Desulfocurvus vexinensis DSM 17965: one gene and its partner. The protein of the gene in region 1 interacts with the protein of each later gene in a pairwise test. Links are inferred from orthologs where the notes say so. Each region holds a gene or a part of one and is shown on either strand. Other genes may lie near its edges.

The links.
Region 2: the proteins of sfsA (region 1) and G495_RS0115990 interact in binary tests that used the Escherichia coli proteins (3 or more experiments, as listed by UniProt). The link is inferred for Desulfocurvus vexinensis DSM 17965 from one-to-one orthologs.

Annotation. Positions count from the first base shown.
Region 1 is NZ_JAEX01000010.1:53,246-61,355, forward strand. What follows is about bases 2,909-5,907. They hold sfsA (DNA/RNA nuclease SfsA), read left to right. Parts: upstream 2,909-4,052; coding sequence 4,053-4,763; downstream 4,764-5,907. Other genes in these bases: G495_RS18415 (sensor histidine kinase), read left to right, coding at 2,909-4,056; G495_RS0108830 (M14/M99 family metallopeptidase), read right to left, coding at 4,996-5,907. In the rest of the region: G495_RS0108805 (sigma-54-dependent transcriptional regulator), read right to left, coding at 1-40; G495_RS0108810 (ATP-binding protein), read right to left, coding at 30-1,487; G495_RS0108815 (pyridoxal phosphate-dependent aminotransferase), read right to left, coding at 1,512-2,684; more of G495_RS18415, read left to right, coding at 2,884-2,908; more of G495_RS0108830, read right to left, coding at 5,908-6,732; G495_RS0108835 (hypothetical protein), read right to left, coding at 6,698-7,414; G495_RS0108840 (L,D-transpeptidase family protein), read right to left, coding at 7,415-8,110. UniProt on the Escherichia coli protein: Binds to DNA non-specifically. Could be a regulatory factor involved in maltose metabolism.
Region 2 is NZ_KI912582.1:304,265-311,108, forward strand. Bases 1,231-4,114 are described here. They hold G495_RS0115990 (glutamate-5-semialdehyde dehydrogenase), read left to right. Parts: upstream 1,231-1,984; coding sequence 1,985-3,244; downstream 3,245-4,114. Other genes in these bases: G495_RS22920 (hypothetical protein), read right to left, coding at 1,231-1,759; nadD (nicotinate (nicotinamide) nucleotide adenylyltransferase), read left to right, coding at 3,245-3,943; G495_RS0116000 (tetratricopeptide repeat protein), read left to right, coding at 4,047-4,114. In the rest of the region: iorA (indolepyruvate ferredoxin oxidoreductase subunit alpha), read right to left, coding at 1-1,061; more of G495_RS22920, read right to left, coding at 1,097-1,230; more of G495_RS0116000, read left to right, coding at 4,115-4,877; G495_RS0116005 (chromate resistance protein ChrB domain-containing protein), read right to left, coding at 4,979-5,923; G495_RS0116010 (DUF2148 domain-containing protein), read left to right, coding at 6,044-6,592; G495_RS0116015 (MFS transporter), read left to right, coding at 6,638-6,844. UniProt on the Escherichia coli protein: Catalyzes the NADPH-dependent reduction of L-glutamate 5-phosphate into L-glutamate 5-semialdehyde and phosphate. The product spontaneously undergoes cyclization to form 1-pyrroline-5-carboxylate.

The sequences.
Region 1 (8,110 bases):
AGTTGCGCTCGTCGTCCAGGACCAGGATGTTACTCGGCATGGGGCGTCTCCTCGTCGGCGGGGAAGGTGATGGTGACCTGCGCGCCGCCGTCCGGGGCGTTGGCGAAATCGAGCCCGGCCCCGTGGCTGGTCAGGATGTTGGCCACGATGGCCAGGCCCAGCCCGGTGCCGTTGTCCTTGGTGGTGAAGAACGGGTCGGCCAGCCGGGCGACCACCTCCTGGCCGAAGCCCGGGCCCGTGTCGATGAAGCGCAGGCGGGCGCCGCCGCCCTCGGCCCGGCCCTGGATGGTCAGGGTGCCTCCGCCGTCCATGGCCTGCATGGCGTTGACCATGATGTTGTACAGCGCGCGGTAGAGCAGGTCCTTGTCGCCCTTGACGTGCAGGTCCGCAGGATAGTCCTTGGCCAGGGTCACGCTTTTGCCGTTGAACTCGTGCTCCAGGAAGGTGCAGGCCTGGTCCAGCAGCAGGGCCAGGTCCACGTCCTCGCGGCGCGGCTTCTTGGGCCGGGCGTAGTCCAGGAAGTCGTTGACCGTCTGCGACAGGCGGCGGATCTCGTCGAACATGACCTGGAGCAGGGTCACGCGGGGGCTGTCCTCGGCGCGGGCCTTCTTGAGCAGCATCTCGGCGCTGGACTGGATGATGCCCAGGGGGTTGCGGATCTCGTGGGCGATGCCCGCCACCACGCGGCCCATGCTGGCCAGCTTCTCGGCCTGGAGCAGCTCGCGTTCCAGCTTCTGGGTACGCTGCATGCGCTGGCGGTTCATGGTGTCGGCCTTGCGGATGAACAGCAACAGCAGCAGGAACAGGAAGAACGACGAGGTGAAGGAGATGGCGATGATCAGCCACTGGAAGTTGATGGCCGCGCGGTAGTCGTCGGTGATGTCCTGGGAGAACTCCAGGATGCCCATGGGCTGGCCGCTGGGCCCGCCGGGGTACAGGCTGCGCTCGGTCTTCAGGGGATAGACCGTGCGCATGACCACGCTCGCGGGGTCCAGGTCGAAATGGATCATCGCCCGCCAGGGCGAGACGTTGGTGACGATCTCGAAGTTGTGCACCAGAACCTTGGCGGCCTGCTTCACCGCATCGCTGGCCAGGTCCTCGTCGCCGGCCTGCTCCGGGTCCGTGGAGTAGGACACGATGCCGTCCAGGTCGTAGATGCGCAGCTCCATCACATGCTGGCCGTGGATGGTCTCGCTGATGACCTTGTCGAGCTGGTGGTACTGCTCGTCGCGCTGCAGCTCGATGCGCCCGAAGGCCATGAGCGTGGGCACGGTGTAGCGCTGGTAGATCTGGTGGTTCAGGTTCTCGGCCAGCAGCAGGGCGAACTCGCGCTGCTTGGCCAGCAGCGTCTCGCGCGCCGAATTGGCCAGGATCACCGACATCAGGATGCTGGTGGCCATGATCAGCACCAGCGAGCCCCACGAAAGGAACCTGGCCAGCTTGAAGGGGCGGGCGGCGTCCGCAGTGGAGGGTGGTGTCTGATTCATGGGCGGGGGCGGCCTCCCGGGCGCCTAGGGCACGATGACCCCGGCGACCTTGTCCAGGGCCTCGGTCAGAGTCCTGTCGTCCAGGGCGTAGGAAAAACGCACGCAGCGGTCGTCGCCAAAGGCCGCGCCCGGCACGGCGGCCACCCCGGCCTCCTCGAGCAGCACGGTGCACATGGCCGTGGAGTCGGGCATGCGCTCGGTGTACAGCGCGCTCACGTCGGGGAACACGTAGAACGCCCCGTCGGGCCGCGGGCAGACCACCCCGGGCCAGGACGACACGATGCCGTGGGCCAGCTCGCGCCTGCGGGCGAAGGCCTCGCACATGGTGTCCATGAAATCCGTGGGCCCGGTCAGCGCGGCCACGGCGGCCTTCTGGGCGATGGAGCAGATGTTGGAGGTGCTCTGGCCCTGGATCTTGCTCATGGCCTTGACGAGGTCCGGATGGGCCAGGACGAAGCCCACGCGCCAGCCGGTCATGGCAAAGCTCTTGGACAAGCCGTTGACCACGGCCACATGCTCGGGGTGGCGCTCCCAGAAGGGCGCCAGGCTCACGGGCCGGGCCGGGGCGTAGACCAGCCGGTCGTAGATCTCGTCGGAGACGATGAACACGTCGCGGGCCACGGCCCACTCGGCCAGGGCCGTCAGCTCGGCGGCGCTGTAGTGCACGCCCGTGGGGTTGGAGGGCGAGTTGAGCAGCAGCATGCGCGTGCGCGGCGTCCTGGCGGCGTCCAGGTCGGCCGGGGTGATCTTGAAGCCCTGCTCCGCGCCCGAAGGCACCACCACCGGCTCGGCGTCGGCCAGCTGGACCATGGCCGGATAGCTCACCCAGTAGGGCCCGGGAATGAGCACCTGGTCGCCGGGGTTGAGCAGGGCCTGTATGACGTTGTACAGCGCCTGCTTGCCGCCGTTGGTGACCATGGTGGCTTCCATGGCGGCGCTGGTGCCGTAATGGCCGTTGAAATAGCCCGCCACGGCCTCGCGCAGCTCGGGGATGCCCGGCACCTGGGTATAGCGGGTGAAGCCCGCGTCCAGGGCGGCCTTGGCGGCCTCGCGGATGTGCGCGGGGGTACCGAAGTCCGGCTCGCCCACGGAAAGGCTGACGATGCTGCGGCCCTGGGCGCGCAGGTCCATGGCCTTGGCCGAAATGGCCAGGGTTGCCGAGGGCTTCACGTTCTGGAGTTTCTTGGCGATCTGCATGTCCGCTCTCGCAGGGGGTGGGGGGTGGGTGACAGGGCCCGGGGGCGCGGTGCGCCCGCCCGCCGTCCGATGCGTCCCTCTTAGGGTAATTCCCGCCGAAGGTAAATGGCCCGTGCCCGCCGGGGCGCAGGGTGTTGCAGTTCCCGGCGCTTTGCCGTACCGTTTGGGCCCCCCTACCCCAACGCCGGATCCGCCGCCCATGTTCCAGCCAGCATCCCTGCCGCTGTCCCCCATAGCCGAGCGCGCCCCGCGCGACGAGATCCTGCGCCTGCGCGCGCACCTCGAGGCCCACTGCGACCTTGGGCTGCTGGAAACCGTCCCGGCCATGGTCCTGGTGCTCGACGCCAGGCGCCAGGTGGTCCATGCCAGCCGCAGCCTGCTGGGCTACGCCGGGACGCAGGACCAGCCCATGGCCATGGCCGCCGCGCTGGGGCAGCGCCCCGGCGAGCTGTTCAGCTGCGTGCATTCCGTCGAAGCCGCCCACGGCTGCGGCGCGACCCGGGCCTGCGTGCAGTGCGGCGTACTCCGGAGCCTGCGCGACGCGGCCGCAGGCGCTGTGGCCGAGGACGAAGGCCGGATGCTCCTGCGCCGCAAGGGCCGCCTCGCCGCCGTGACCGTCACCGCGCGCGCCGTGGCCATGGACTTCGCGGGCCGGCCCTTCCTGCTGCTCTACCTGCAGGACGTGCGCGACCGGCACGCCAGCGAGATCATGGAAGGCCTGTTCCTGCACGACGCCCTCAACGCCCTCAACGGCATCGTCGGCGCCGCCGGGCTGCTGCACGAGGAGACCGAGGGCGAGCCGCACGAGTTGGCGGGCATGGTCCTGGAGCGCGCCGGACACCTGGAGCACGAAATCCGCGCCTACCGCATGCTGCTCGACGCCGAAAAGTCCGAACTGGAGCTGCACCCCGGGCCCGTGGACCCCGGCGCGGCCTGCGCGGCCCTGGCCCGGCTCTTCGAGGCCCAGGCCCGCCAGCAGGGCGTGATGCTGGCCTGCGCCCCGGGCCCGCAGACCGCGCTGCACACCGACAAACGCATCCTGGTGCGCGTGCTGGAAAACCTCGTCAAGAACGCCGTGGAGGCCTCGCCCCAGGGCGGCACGGTGACCGTCGGCCACACCGCCACGGACCACGGGGTGCGCTTTTTCGTGGCCAACGAGGCCGTGATGCCCGCCGAGGTGCGCGACCAGGTCTTCCAGCGCTTCTTCTCCACCAAGGGCCCCGGGCGCGGCCTGGGCACCTACGGCGTGCGCCTGCTCACGGAGAACTGCCTGCGCGGCGAGGTGGGCTTCACCTCCGAGCCGGGCGCGGGCACGGTGTTCCATGTGGAACTGCCCCGGTCCCTGGGCCCCGGCGGATCGGCGGCGCAGTGAACGCACCGCTGCTGCCCTTCCCTGCGGGCTGCCGGGAGGCGGCCTTCGTGCGCCGGGTCAAGCGCTTCAGCGTCGAGGCCCGGGCGCCAGGGGGCGCCACGCTCTGGACGCACACCAACAACTCCGGGTCCATGCTCGGGCTGCTGCGGCCCGGGGCGCAGGTGCTGCTCTCCCCGGCGCCCGGAGCCGGGCGCAAGCTCAAGTGGACCCTGGAAACCATGGATTTCCACGGCGTGCGCGTGGGCGTGAACACCCTGACCCCCAACCGCCTGCTGCGCGCCGCGCACCTGGCCGGACGCCTGCCCGGCACCCGGGGCTACACGACCTTCCGCCCCGAGGCCGCAGTGGGCGACTCGCGCCTGGACGCGCGCCTGGACGGCCCGGCGGGCACCCTCTACGTGGAAGCCAAGAACGTGACCCTGGTGGAGGACGGCGTGGCGGCCTTTCCCGACGCGCCGACCCTGCGCGGGCAAAAGCACCTGCGCGAGCTGACGGCCCTGGCGGGCCGGGGCGTGCGTGTGGCCCTGTTCTGCCTGGTGCAGCGCGCCGACTGCGCCTGCTTCGGCCCGGCCGACTACGTGGACCCCGACTACGCCGCCCTGTTCTGGCAGGCCGTGGACGCAGGCGTGGAGATCTGGCCGTACCTGGGCCTGGTCACGGCCCGGGGCATCGACCTGGGCCCCCGGCTGCCCCTGGCGCCGCGCTAGGTGTGTGCACGCCCGGGGACGGTGCGCGCTCCTGGGGGCGGATAAGCCTCCGGCGGCTTAAGGGCCGTGGGCCCTTAAGAATCCCATTCGGGGAGGGCGTGGCGGCGCGCCGCCACGCCCTCCCAATGCGGGATGCTCAAGGGGCGTGCCCCTTGATCCGCCGGAGGCAAATCCACCCAGGGGATACGCGCACCGCCCCCAGGCTTCCGCCTGCCGGGACGAGGGGGCGCGGCTAGAGCGAACCGGCGGCCAGGGTCATGCTGCCCAGGGGCAGGAAGGTGGTGGCCTGGCGCATGGTCAGGGGCAGGTTGTCGCCCGGGCGCAGTTCGAAGCCGGAAGCCCACGGGGCCAGGTCGTTGCCCGTGGTGGCCAGCAGCTTGTCGCGCGGGCCGTTGCTCCACACGTCGGCCAGCCGGTAGCGGCCCGGGGGCAGGGTCACGCTGCCCCCGGCCAGCCAGGGCACCACCACCTCGCCGGACGGCCCGTCCAGGCGCAGGGCGTGGATCTCGCGCGGCAGGACCCGCAGCGCGAATTCGGAGCGGCGCATGCCGGGCGTTTCGCGGACCACGCGGCACAGCACGCCCCCGCCTCCGGCCTTTTCCAGATACCGCCCGATGAAGGCCCCGGTGTCGAGGATGATCTCCTGCCCGGCGTCCTGGCCGTCGTTGCCCAGGGGCTGGCTCACGTAGCCCTTGAGGTTGAGCACCTCGCCCTCGGGCCCGGTGGCGCCCCAGACTCCCTCCAGCAGGAGCTGGTCGCCCTCCAGGGCGTCCAGGGTGCCGCCCTCGGGCACGAAGCGCAGCTCCCCGTTGATCCAGCAGGCGAACAGCACCCCGCCTGAGGCCTTAGGGCCGCCAGCCTCGTTCCAGTCCACGCGCACGCTGCCCACCCGGTCGCCGTCGGCCAGCACGTCCAGCCGGGGAATGCGGTTCAGGGCCAGGCGCGGCGCGACCACGAGGTTCTGGTCGGGCCGGTCGGGGGCGACCACGGCGGGGACGGCGTCGCACAGCGAGGCCCCGCGCACGGCGCTGGCCTCGATGCGGCTGCCCGGACCCAGGGCCAGGACGATCTCACCCCCCGGGGGCAGGGGCTGGCCGTTGACCACCACCGACAGAGCCTGCGCGCGTTCCACGTCCTGCTCGTTGAAGTCGGGCACCTCGACCTCGACCCCGTACTGAGCCAGGATCAGGCAGGTGGCGCGCACCTGCTGGCGAACCTTCCAGCCCAGCTGGCTGATGTTCTTGCTGACCTCGATGGCCAGGGCCGGGATGCCCGCCTCGGACAGGGCGTGGTAGGTCAGCGACTTGCGCTGCTCGGGGTGCGCGGTCCGGGTGGAAAAGGTATCGGTGTTGAAGAGCTTGAACTGCCAGGCCGGAACGATGGACGTGTTGAGTTCGTCAAGCACCGAGGTGGCCACCTGGGCCAGGTTGATGCGTCCGCCGTACAGCGGGGTGTCGATGATGATGGACTGGCCGTAGCGGCCCGGGTTGCGCAGGCCGTCCACGTAGGTCGGGTGGTAGAAGCCCGAGCCCTCGTGCAGGTGGATGAAGGCGTCGGAGCGGCGCAGCAGGAAGCGGATGGCCCGGGCCAGGCGGTCCTCGAAGAAGGTGTTGTAGTCCTGGTCGAAGCGGCGGTTGAGGTCCACGTTGATCTGGCGCTTCTTGGCCAGCACCGTGGGCACGTTGGCCCGGGGGATGACGATCAGGTTGCCCTTGCGCACCTGGGCGCGGGTCAGGATCTGGGCCGCCAGGTAGCCGGAGACCTCGTCGCCCTGGATACCGCCCTGGACCATGACCGTGGGCCCGGGCTCCTTGCCGCGCAGGAAATGCACGTCCAGCGGATACTGGGTTCCGGCGAAGAACGTGAAGCGGGGGGGCAGTTCCGTGGCCAGGGCAGGCGCGGCCAGGGCCATCAGGGCCAGGGCCGCCAGCAGGCTAAGACAGAATCCGCGCCAACGGATAGACGTCACTGAAGATAACCTGCCCTTCGTTATTCTTGATGACCAGACGCAGGCCAAAGACCTCGCCCCGGGTCAGCCCGGCGGGCAGCCCGAAGGAGGTGGAAATCTGCTTGAAACGCTGGATCTGGAAGATGAGGTCGCTTTCGTTCAATTGCGGCTGCTTGTCCTTGCCGTCGTTGGCCACGACGACCAGGGAGGCGACGCCGGCGATGGCGTCCTCGGTCTGCAGGTTGTTCAGGTTGAAGACCACCTGGATGTGGCGCTCGCCGTTGATGCGCGCCTGCATGTTGTCCACACGCACCTGCTGCAGGTCGGTGCGGGTGAAGATCCGCGTGAGGTCCACCGGGGGCTGGGGCGGCGCGGGGGGCGCCTTGGCGGCACCCTGGCCCCCGGCGCCGGGCTCTGCGGCCTCCTTGGCGGCGTTGGACTTGAGGATCTGCTCGATGTTCTTCAGGCGCTCCAGCTCGATGTGCGCCTCGCGCAGCTCGCGCATCACGGCGGTGTGCTCCTCGTGCAGGGCCTGGTTCTCCCGCCAGAAGGCCAGACCGAAGTACCCGCCCGCTCCCGCCACGGCCATGAGCACCAGCAGGAAATACAGCCCCAGCTTGAGCCACACCGGGGCCACCCGGTAGCGGCGCACGGGAGTGTTGTCGCGCATCATCAGGACGTTGTACTTGGCCTTGCTGCTCATCTACAGGGGCCTCCAGTCTTCGCGAAGGATCTTCCATCCCGCGCCGTGGGGCACCATGAGCAGGGTCTTGACGCCCTTGTCCTCGTAGCCGCCCTTGGCGGCGTAGGTCTGGTTGAAGGTCACCTCGATGCCTTCGGGCGCCAGGGCGTAGCGCTGTGAGCCGAAGACCACGCGCTTGGGCGTGGCCACGGGCCACAGCTGGGCCTTGTGCTCGCGGATGGCGTGGCCCGAGCGCTCGCCCTGGGTGGCTCCGGGGGCGAAGTGCTTCATGTAGCCCGCCAGGTCCGCGCGCTCCCAGGCCTTGCGCCAGGCGTCGATGACCGGGGCGATTTCGGCCCTGGAGCGCTCCAGGTAGGCGCCGTCCAGGGTCACGCCGGTGCGCTCCCACTCGCGGCCCACGATGCGCAGCCCGCCGCCAGCCCCGCGCATCCAGTACAGGCGGCTGATGCCCTCGGAAACCAGGGCCGGGGAGCGGTAGTACTGCCGGAAATAGGTGACCACGTAATCCGGCCCGGCCAGGGCGCGCACGTCGTGGGCCAGGACGCGGATCCAGGCGTAGCGCTCGAACAGGCTGCGCTTCTGGGCCCTGAAGCGCTCGAAGTCCCCTTCACCCGCCTCGGAGTAGGCCTTGGGGTCGTAGTAGGAGAAGAACTCCTCGGAGCCCGTCTCCCAGGCCCGGGCCCATTTGTTCACCAG
Region 2 (6,844 bases), on another replicon or contig:
GCCGCCGGGGGCCGCTTGCCCAGCACGCGGAACATGGCCGCGCGGACCTCGGCGGTGGAGTATTCGCCAAGGCGGGTCAGGTCGGGGCCCTTGCCGTGCACGGCCAGGGTCAGGTCCTTGTCGTGGGCCAGGGCGCGCACGGCCTGCTCCACCAGCGGCTCGCCCTCTTCGATGACCAGGACCTTGGTCAGGCCCTTGAGGAAGCGGGCGATCTTCTTTTCGGGCAGGGGGTAGGTCATGCCCAGGGCCAGCACCTTGAACTTGCCCTTGAAGGGCGCCTCGGCCAGCACGTCGGACACATAGGCCCGGGCCATGCCCGAGACGATGATGCCGACCTCGCCGCGCCCGCGCACGGTGTTCCAGGGCGACTTCTCGACCTCCAGGGCGATCTCGTCCATGGCCTTGAGCAGCGCGGCGTGGCGCACGCGGGCCACCGCCGGGATGGGCACGAAGCGCAGGGGATTCTTCTTGAACTCGGGGCCGTGCTGGGCGCCGGGCCGGTCGCCGAAGGCCACCGGGCCGCGCACGTGGGACACGCGGGTGGTGGTGCGCAGCATCACCGGCTGGCCGAAGCGCCGCGACAGCGCGAAGGCGTCGCGGGTCATGTCCTTGGCCTCCTGCGTGGTGCAGGGCTCGAACACGGGCAGCCCGCCCAGGCGGGCGTAGTAGCGGTTGTCCTGCTCGTTCTGGCTGGAGTGGCAGCCGGGGTCGTCCGCCGAGAGCAGCACCAGCCCGCCGGGGGTGCCGACATAGGTCATGGTCATCAGCGGGTCGGCCGCGACGTTGACGCCCACGTGCTTCATGGTCACCAGGGTCGGGGCCCCGGCCAGGGCGGCGCCGCCGCCCACTTCCAGGGCCACCTTCTCGTTGGTGGAATACTCGAAGTGGAAGTCGCCGTCGGGCGCGATGCGGAAGAACGTGTCGGGCACCTCGGAGGAGGGGGTGCCGGGGTAGCAGGAGACGAAGGCCACACCGGCCTCCAGGGCGCCGCGCACGATGGCTTCGTTGCCCAGGAGCAGGTGTGTTTCGCCGCCCTTATGGTCCAGCAGCGGATGGGCCATGATGTGTTTCTCCAGTCTTGCCGTGGTTGCGGGTGCTAGGAAGCGGGCTGCGCGGCCCGCAGGTCCTTGATCTTCGCGGTGATGAAGGCGGAGCTGCCGCCCTGGTTCTCGGCGAGCAGGGCCTCCCAGGCGGCGATGGCCGCGTTCGTGTCGCCCGCCTGTTCGGCCTCGTAGGCCAGGCGTTCGAGCAGCAGCATCTGGTAGGCCTTGGGCAGGCTCTGGCGCATCCCTTCCAGGACGGCCTGGGCCTCGGCGTGCTTGCCCGCGCGCGACAGCTCGGCGGCCTGGCCGAAGCCGGGCACGGCGCCCAGGTGGGCGGCGTCCATGGCGGCCCAGGCGGCGGCGGCCTCCTCGTGGCGCCCGGCGGCGGACAGGCTGGCGGCCAGCTCGAGTTGCGCCGTGGGGCGCAGGGTTTCGGGGGCCTTGGCGGCGAAGGCCGCCAGGGCCTCGGCGCGCGCCGCGGGGTCGGCCTCGGCCAGCAGGGCGGTCAGCTCGGCGCGCCGGTCGGCCAGGCGCGACTGCGACACGGCCTTGTAGGCGGCCAGCGAGCCGACGAGCAGCAGCAGGGCGGCGACGACGCCGACGATGAGCTTGATGTTCGCGACGATCCACTGCAGGGCGGGGTGCAGGGATTCCTCCACCCCGGCGCCCAGGGCGTCCAGCGGGGATTGCGGTTGGGCGGCGGTTTTCTCGGTCATTGCCAGGGCGACCTCCATGGTGGCGAGTTGACTTCGGGCGGAGTTTCCGCAACAAAAAACGGACCCCCGCAGGGGCTCCCTTCATGTACCCATACTTTACAGAAATGTCAAAAGAACTTTTGCCCCGGGAAAGGCTGGCGGCAGGGTCTTCATTTCTGTAAAAGACCGTCTTGTCATGCACGAGAAACGCGCCGCGCACAACCCCCCAGCGCGGCAGGAGGACGCATGGATTTCCACAAGGAGATGACCGCCCTGGGCCAGCGGGCCAAGGCCGCCGCGCGCGTCATGGCCGGGGCCGACACCCGGGCCAAGGACGCGGCCCTGCTGGCCCTGGCCGGGCTGCTGGAGGCCGAGGGCGCGACCATCGCCGCCGCCAACGCCCGCGACCTGGAGGCCGCCCAGGCCGCCGGGATGGACGCCCCGCGCCTGGACCGTCTGCGCCTGACGGACAAGGTCGTGGCCGCCATGGCCCAGGCCTGCCGCGAGATCGCCGCCCAGAACGACCCCGTGGGCGGCATCGACTCCATGTGGCGCCGCCCCAACGGGCTGCTGGTGGGCCGCATGCGCATCCCCCTGGGCGTCATCGCCATGATCTACGAGTCGCGGCCCAACGTCACCGTGGACTCGGGCGTGCTCTGCCTCAAGGCGGGCAACGCGGTCATCCTGCGCGGAGGCAGCGAGGCTTTTCACTCCAACCAGTGCCTGGCCGGGCTCATCCACCGCGCCCTGGCCGGGGCGGGCCTGCCCGCAGACGCCGTGCAGCTCGTGCCGACCACCGACCGCGCCGCCGTGTCGGCCATGCTCAAGCTCGACCAGTACATCGACGTGATCATCCCGCGCGGCGGCGAGGGGCTGATCCGCGCCGTGGTGGCCGAGGCGACCATGCCCGTGCTCAAGCACTACAAGGGCGTGTGCCACGCCTATGTGGACGCCGGGGCGGACCTGGAGCAGGCCCTGGAGGTGGTCTTCAACGCCAAGGTCCAGCGCCCGGGCGTGTGCAACGCCCTGGAGGGGCTGCTGGTCCACGCCGCCGAGGCTGCGGCCTTCCTGCCCCTGGTCGGCGCGCGCCTGGGCGGGGCGGGGGTGGAGCTGCGGGCCTGCCCCCGGGCCCTGCCGCTCTTGGGCGCCACGGCCACGCCCGCTGGGCCGGGCGACTTCGGCCAGGAATTCCACGCCCTGATCCTGGCCGTGCGCGTGGTGGACTCCATGGCCCAGGCCCTGGACCACATCGCCGAGTACGGCTCCAACCACACCGAGATCATCCTGACCCGCGACCATGGCCGGGCCATGCGCTTCCTGCGCGAGGCCGACGCCTCCATGGTCGCGGTCAACGCCTCGTCGCGCTTCAACGACGGCGGCGAACTGGGCCTGGGCGCGGAGATCGGCATCAGCACCTCCAAGCTGCACTCCTACGGGCCCATGGGCGCCCTGGAGCTGACCAGCACCAAGTTCGTGGTCTTCGGCGACGGGCAGGTGCGCGGCTAGATGGACGCGGCGGCGCAGGCGGCCCCCGGCGCGGGCGCGGCTTCGGGCCGGGGCGTGGGCATCCTGGGCGGGTGCTTCAACCCCGTGCACAACGGGCACCTGCGCCTGGCCATCGAGGTCCGCGAGCAGCTCGGCCTGGCGCGCGTGGAGCTGATGCCCGCGCACGTGCCGCCGCACAAGCCCGGCGAGGGCATGCTGCCCTTTGCCCTGCGCGCGGCCCTGGCCGAGGCCGCCGTGGCCGGGGTGCCGGGGCTTGCGGTGTCGCGCCTGGAAGCCGCGCGCCCCGGGCCGTCGTACACCGTGGACACCCTGGCCGCCCTGGGCGCGGCGTGGCCCGGGGTGCCGTTGTGGTTCATCCTGGGCGCGGGCGACCTGGCGGGGCTGCCCGGCTGGCACCGCGGCCTGGAGATTCCCGAATTGTGCAACCTGGCCGTGGCCGGGCGCGGCGGGGCCGGGCCCGAGGCCGTGGCCGCCTTCGTGGCCGCCCACTGGCCCGTGGCCGGGCCCGACGGCGCCGGGGGCTGGCGCCTGCCCGGGGGCAACTGCCTGCGCCCCGTGGCCCTGCAACGCCTGGACATCAGCGCCTCGGACGTGCGCGCGCGCTGGCTGGCCGGGCGCTGCCTGGCCGCCCTGGTGCCCCGCGAGGTGGAGCGCGCCCTGGGCGCCGGGGCCGACGCGGTGCGCGCGGCCTGGGCCTGAGCCGCCCGCAGGCCCGGGCCGGATTGAACACCCCGCCTGTTTGTGCCATAGTGGCACGGCAGAATCACCAAGAGCCCGCCCTGCGGGCCGGGACGCAGCCGCCATGTTCGAAACGCCAGCCAAGAAGATCCGCGAGAACCTCGCCCGGGCCAAGGCCGCCCTGCACAAGGGCGAGCTGACGCGCTCCATCGCCTGCGCCATTGAGGCTGCGCGCGACCTGGACGGCGCGCAGATCTTCGGGCGCGAGAAGTTCGAGGTGGAGGTGCATCTGCAGGAGTACCTCAAGGAGTTCAACCGCCACCCGGACGTGAAGAGCCATTTTTCCGCCAAGAACGTCCACGTCACGCCATACGTGAAGTACAAGCGCGGGGGCGAGGCCGAACTGACCCGGGCCCTGGGCGGGCTGCTGGACGAGCTGGAACACAAGGGCCGCACGCAGGAGCAGCACGCCGACGCGCAGCGCGCACGGCGCAAGGAGGACATGCTGGCCGGGGCCCAGGCCTCCCTGGACGCCAGGGAGCTGCCCAAGGCCAAGGCCCTGCTGCGCCGCGTGGCCGAGGAGTTCGGCCGCGAGCCCGGCGTGCTGGCCGACTGCGGGCAGCGCCTGTTGCAGGCCGAATTGTTCTATGAGGCCGGGGAATACCTGGAACAGGCCGTGGCGCTGGACCCGCGCGACAGCCGCGCCCTGGCCGGGGCCGTGCAGGCCTACACCGGCGCCCGCGAGTTCCCCAAGGTCGAGGCGCTTTACAAGCAGGCCCTGCAGACCTTCGGCATGCACCCGCGCACCCTGCTGCACATGGCCCGCATGTACCTGGACTGGCGCAAGAACGACGAGGCCTACGACTGCGCGCGCAAGGCCTTCGAGCTGGACCCGGCTCTGGACGAGGCCCAGGCCATCATGGAGCAGACGGGCAAGCGCATCTTCACCCGCTAAGGCCCGCCTCACCCCCCCCGCGCGCGGCGCGGAAAAGCAACAAGGCCCCGGACTCGTCCGGGGCCTTGTTGCGTCATGCCGTCCGCCGCTTCCCGCGCGCCTTACCGCCCGATCCGGAAGCGCTCGTACAGCAGGTTGAAGAGGACCGCCCCCTGTTCGACGCGTTGCGCGTCCTGCGGGACGGTCAGGGCCAGGGCCTCCAGGGCGGCTTGCAGCCCTGCGGTTTCCGGATGGGCGTAGCGCTCCTCCTTGAGGTCGATGTCGTGGACCATCTCGGCCAGCTTGCGCAGCGCCGGATCGTCGGCGCCCAGGCGTCCGGCGAGCACCTCGAAGGTGCACTTGTCGCCCTCATGGGTGAATTCGCCGCTGAACATGTCGAAGCGGAGTTCGTCCGGCTGGTGGGCATAGCTGGTTTCGTCCACGAACCGCAGCCGCGCGTCGGGGTCGATGAACCGGCGGATGAGCCAGGCCGAGGCGATGCGGTCCACATGCACGCAGCGGCGGGTGACCCAGGTCCGGCCGCGCAGGGTGGCCAGCGCGTCCGGCCGGGCGGGGTCGGCGGGCGGGCCGTCGTGCAGCCGCGCGCGCAATCCGGCGAGCAGGCCCTCGATGGTTTCGCGGCTGGGGGCGCCAAAATAGTCCAGCGCCAGGGCGGCGTTGAACTCCTTGGTGAAGGCGTCCAGGGCGGCCTGGAGGCGGTCATGGTCGTGGGGCGGCGGAGCGTCCAGCACGGGGCGCATGGCGGCGGCCAGGCGGGCGTATTCCCGCTCGCTGGCCGCGACGAACAGCGCACGCACCTGGGCGTCGTCCAGCCCGGCGACGAACGCCGCGTGGCAGACGAACGCCCGCCCGCCGCTGTCCTCGATCTCCCTGGCCAGCCAGGCCAGGTCTTCCTGCCGGGAGTCGCCCCCGGGCAGGGCGTAGACGGCGTTCTTGATGGCGACGGCCCCCAGGGCGGCCAGCCTGCGGCCCGCCTTGGCTCGCAGGTAGCCGGGCTTGGGCGGGATGTGGTGCACGAAGAGCAGCCAGGAAAGTTTTGCGGCCATGGTTCCTCCCGGTTTTGTTTCAGTTGACAGTTTAACGATCTTCTGTTGTATGTCAATTGACATACAAACGGGCAGCCTTATTCTTGTCCAGGACACCCGCCCAACGCAAGGAGGACGACCATGAAGGACGCCGCAATCACCGCCGCCCGGCTGCTGGCCGGGAGCATGCGCACCGCGCCCAAGGCCGGGGGCAAGGATTTTCTGGAAATCGTCGTCGTGGAGGATGACGCCACCCTGGCCAGGATTGCCGGGGCCATGCGCGAGTACGCCCCCCGGAGCACCAACGAGGCCTTCTGGCTGCGCGACGCGGACAACATCGCCAAAACCCAGGCCCTGGTCCTGGTGGGCCTCGCGGAGCCCAACCTCGCGGGCTACGACTGCGGGGCCTGCGGGTACGCCACCTGCAAGGATATGGCCGGGCAGCGGAAGCTGACGGCCCGGGAGATGGGCTACGGCGGCCCGCACTGCGTGATGCGCATGATCGACATCGGCAGCGCCCTGGCCTCTGCGGCCAAGACGGCGGCGCTGCTCAGCATCGACAGCCGCGTGCAGCAGCGGGTGGGCGCTGCGGCCCGCGCCCTGGGGGTCATCGATGCCGATGTCGTCATGGGCCTGCCCGTGGGCTACTACGGCAAGAGCATCTACCACGACCGCCAGGCCCGGAAATAGCGCCCGGGGGCGGGCGGCCTTGGCCGCCCGCAAAGGAGACAGGCGATGCAGACGACCGCACCCTTCACGCTGCTGTGCTCCGTGGGCTTTCTGGCCCGGTTTTCCTACGCCCTGGCCCGCAACCCCGTGCTGCCGCTGTTCGCCCTGGCCCTGGGCGCAGGGCCGCAGGCCATCGGCCTGGCCGTGGGCATCTCCACGGTCACGGGCATCCTCTTCAAGCTGCCCGCCGGGGCCCTTTCGGACATCGTCGGG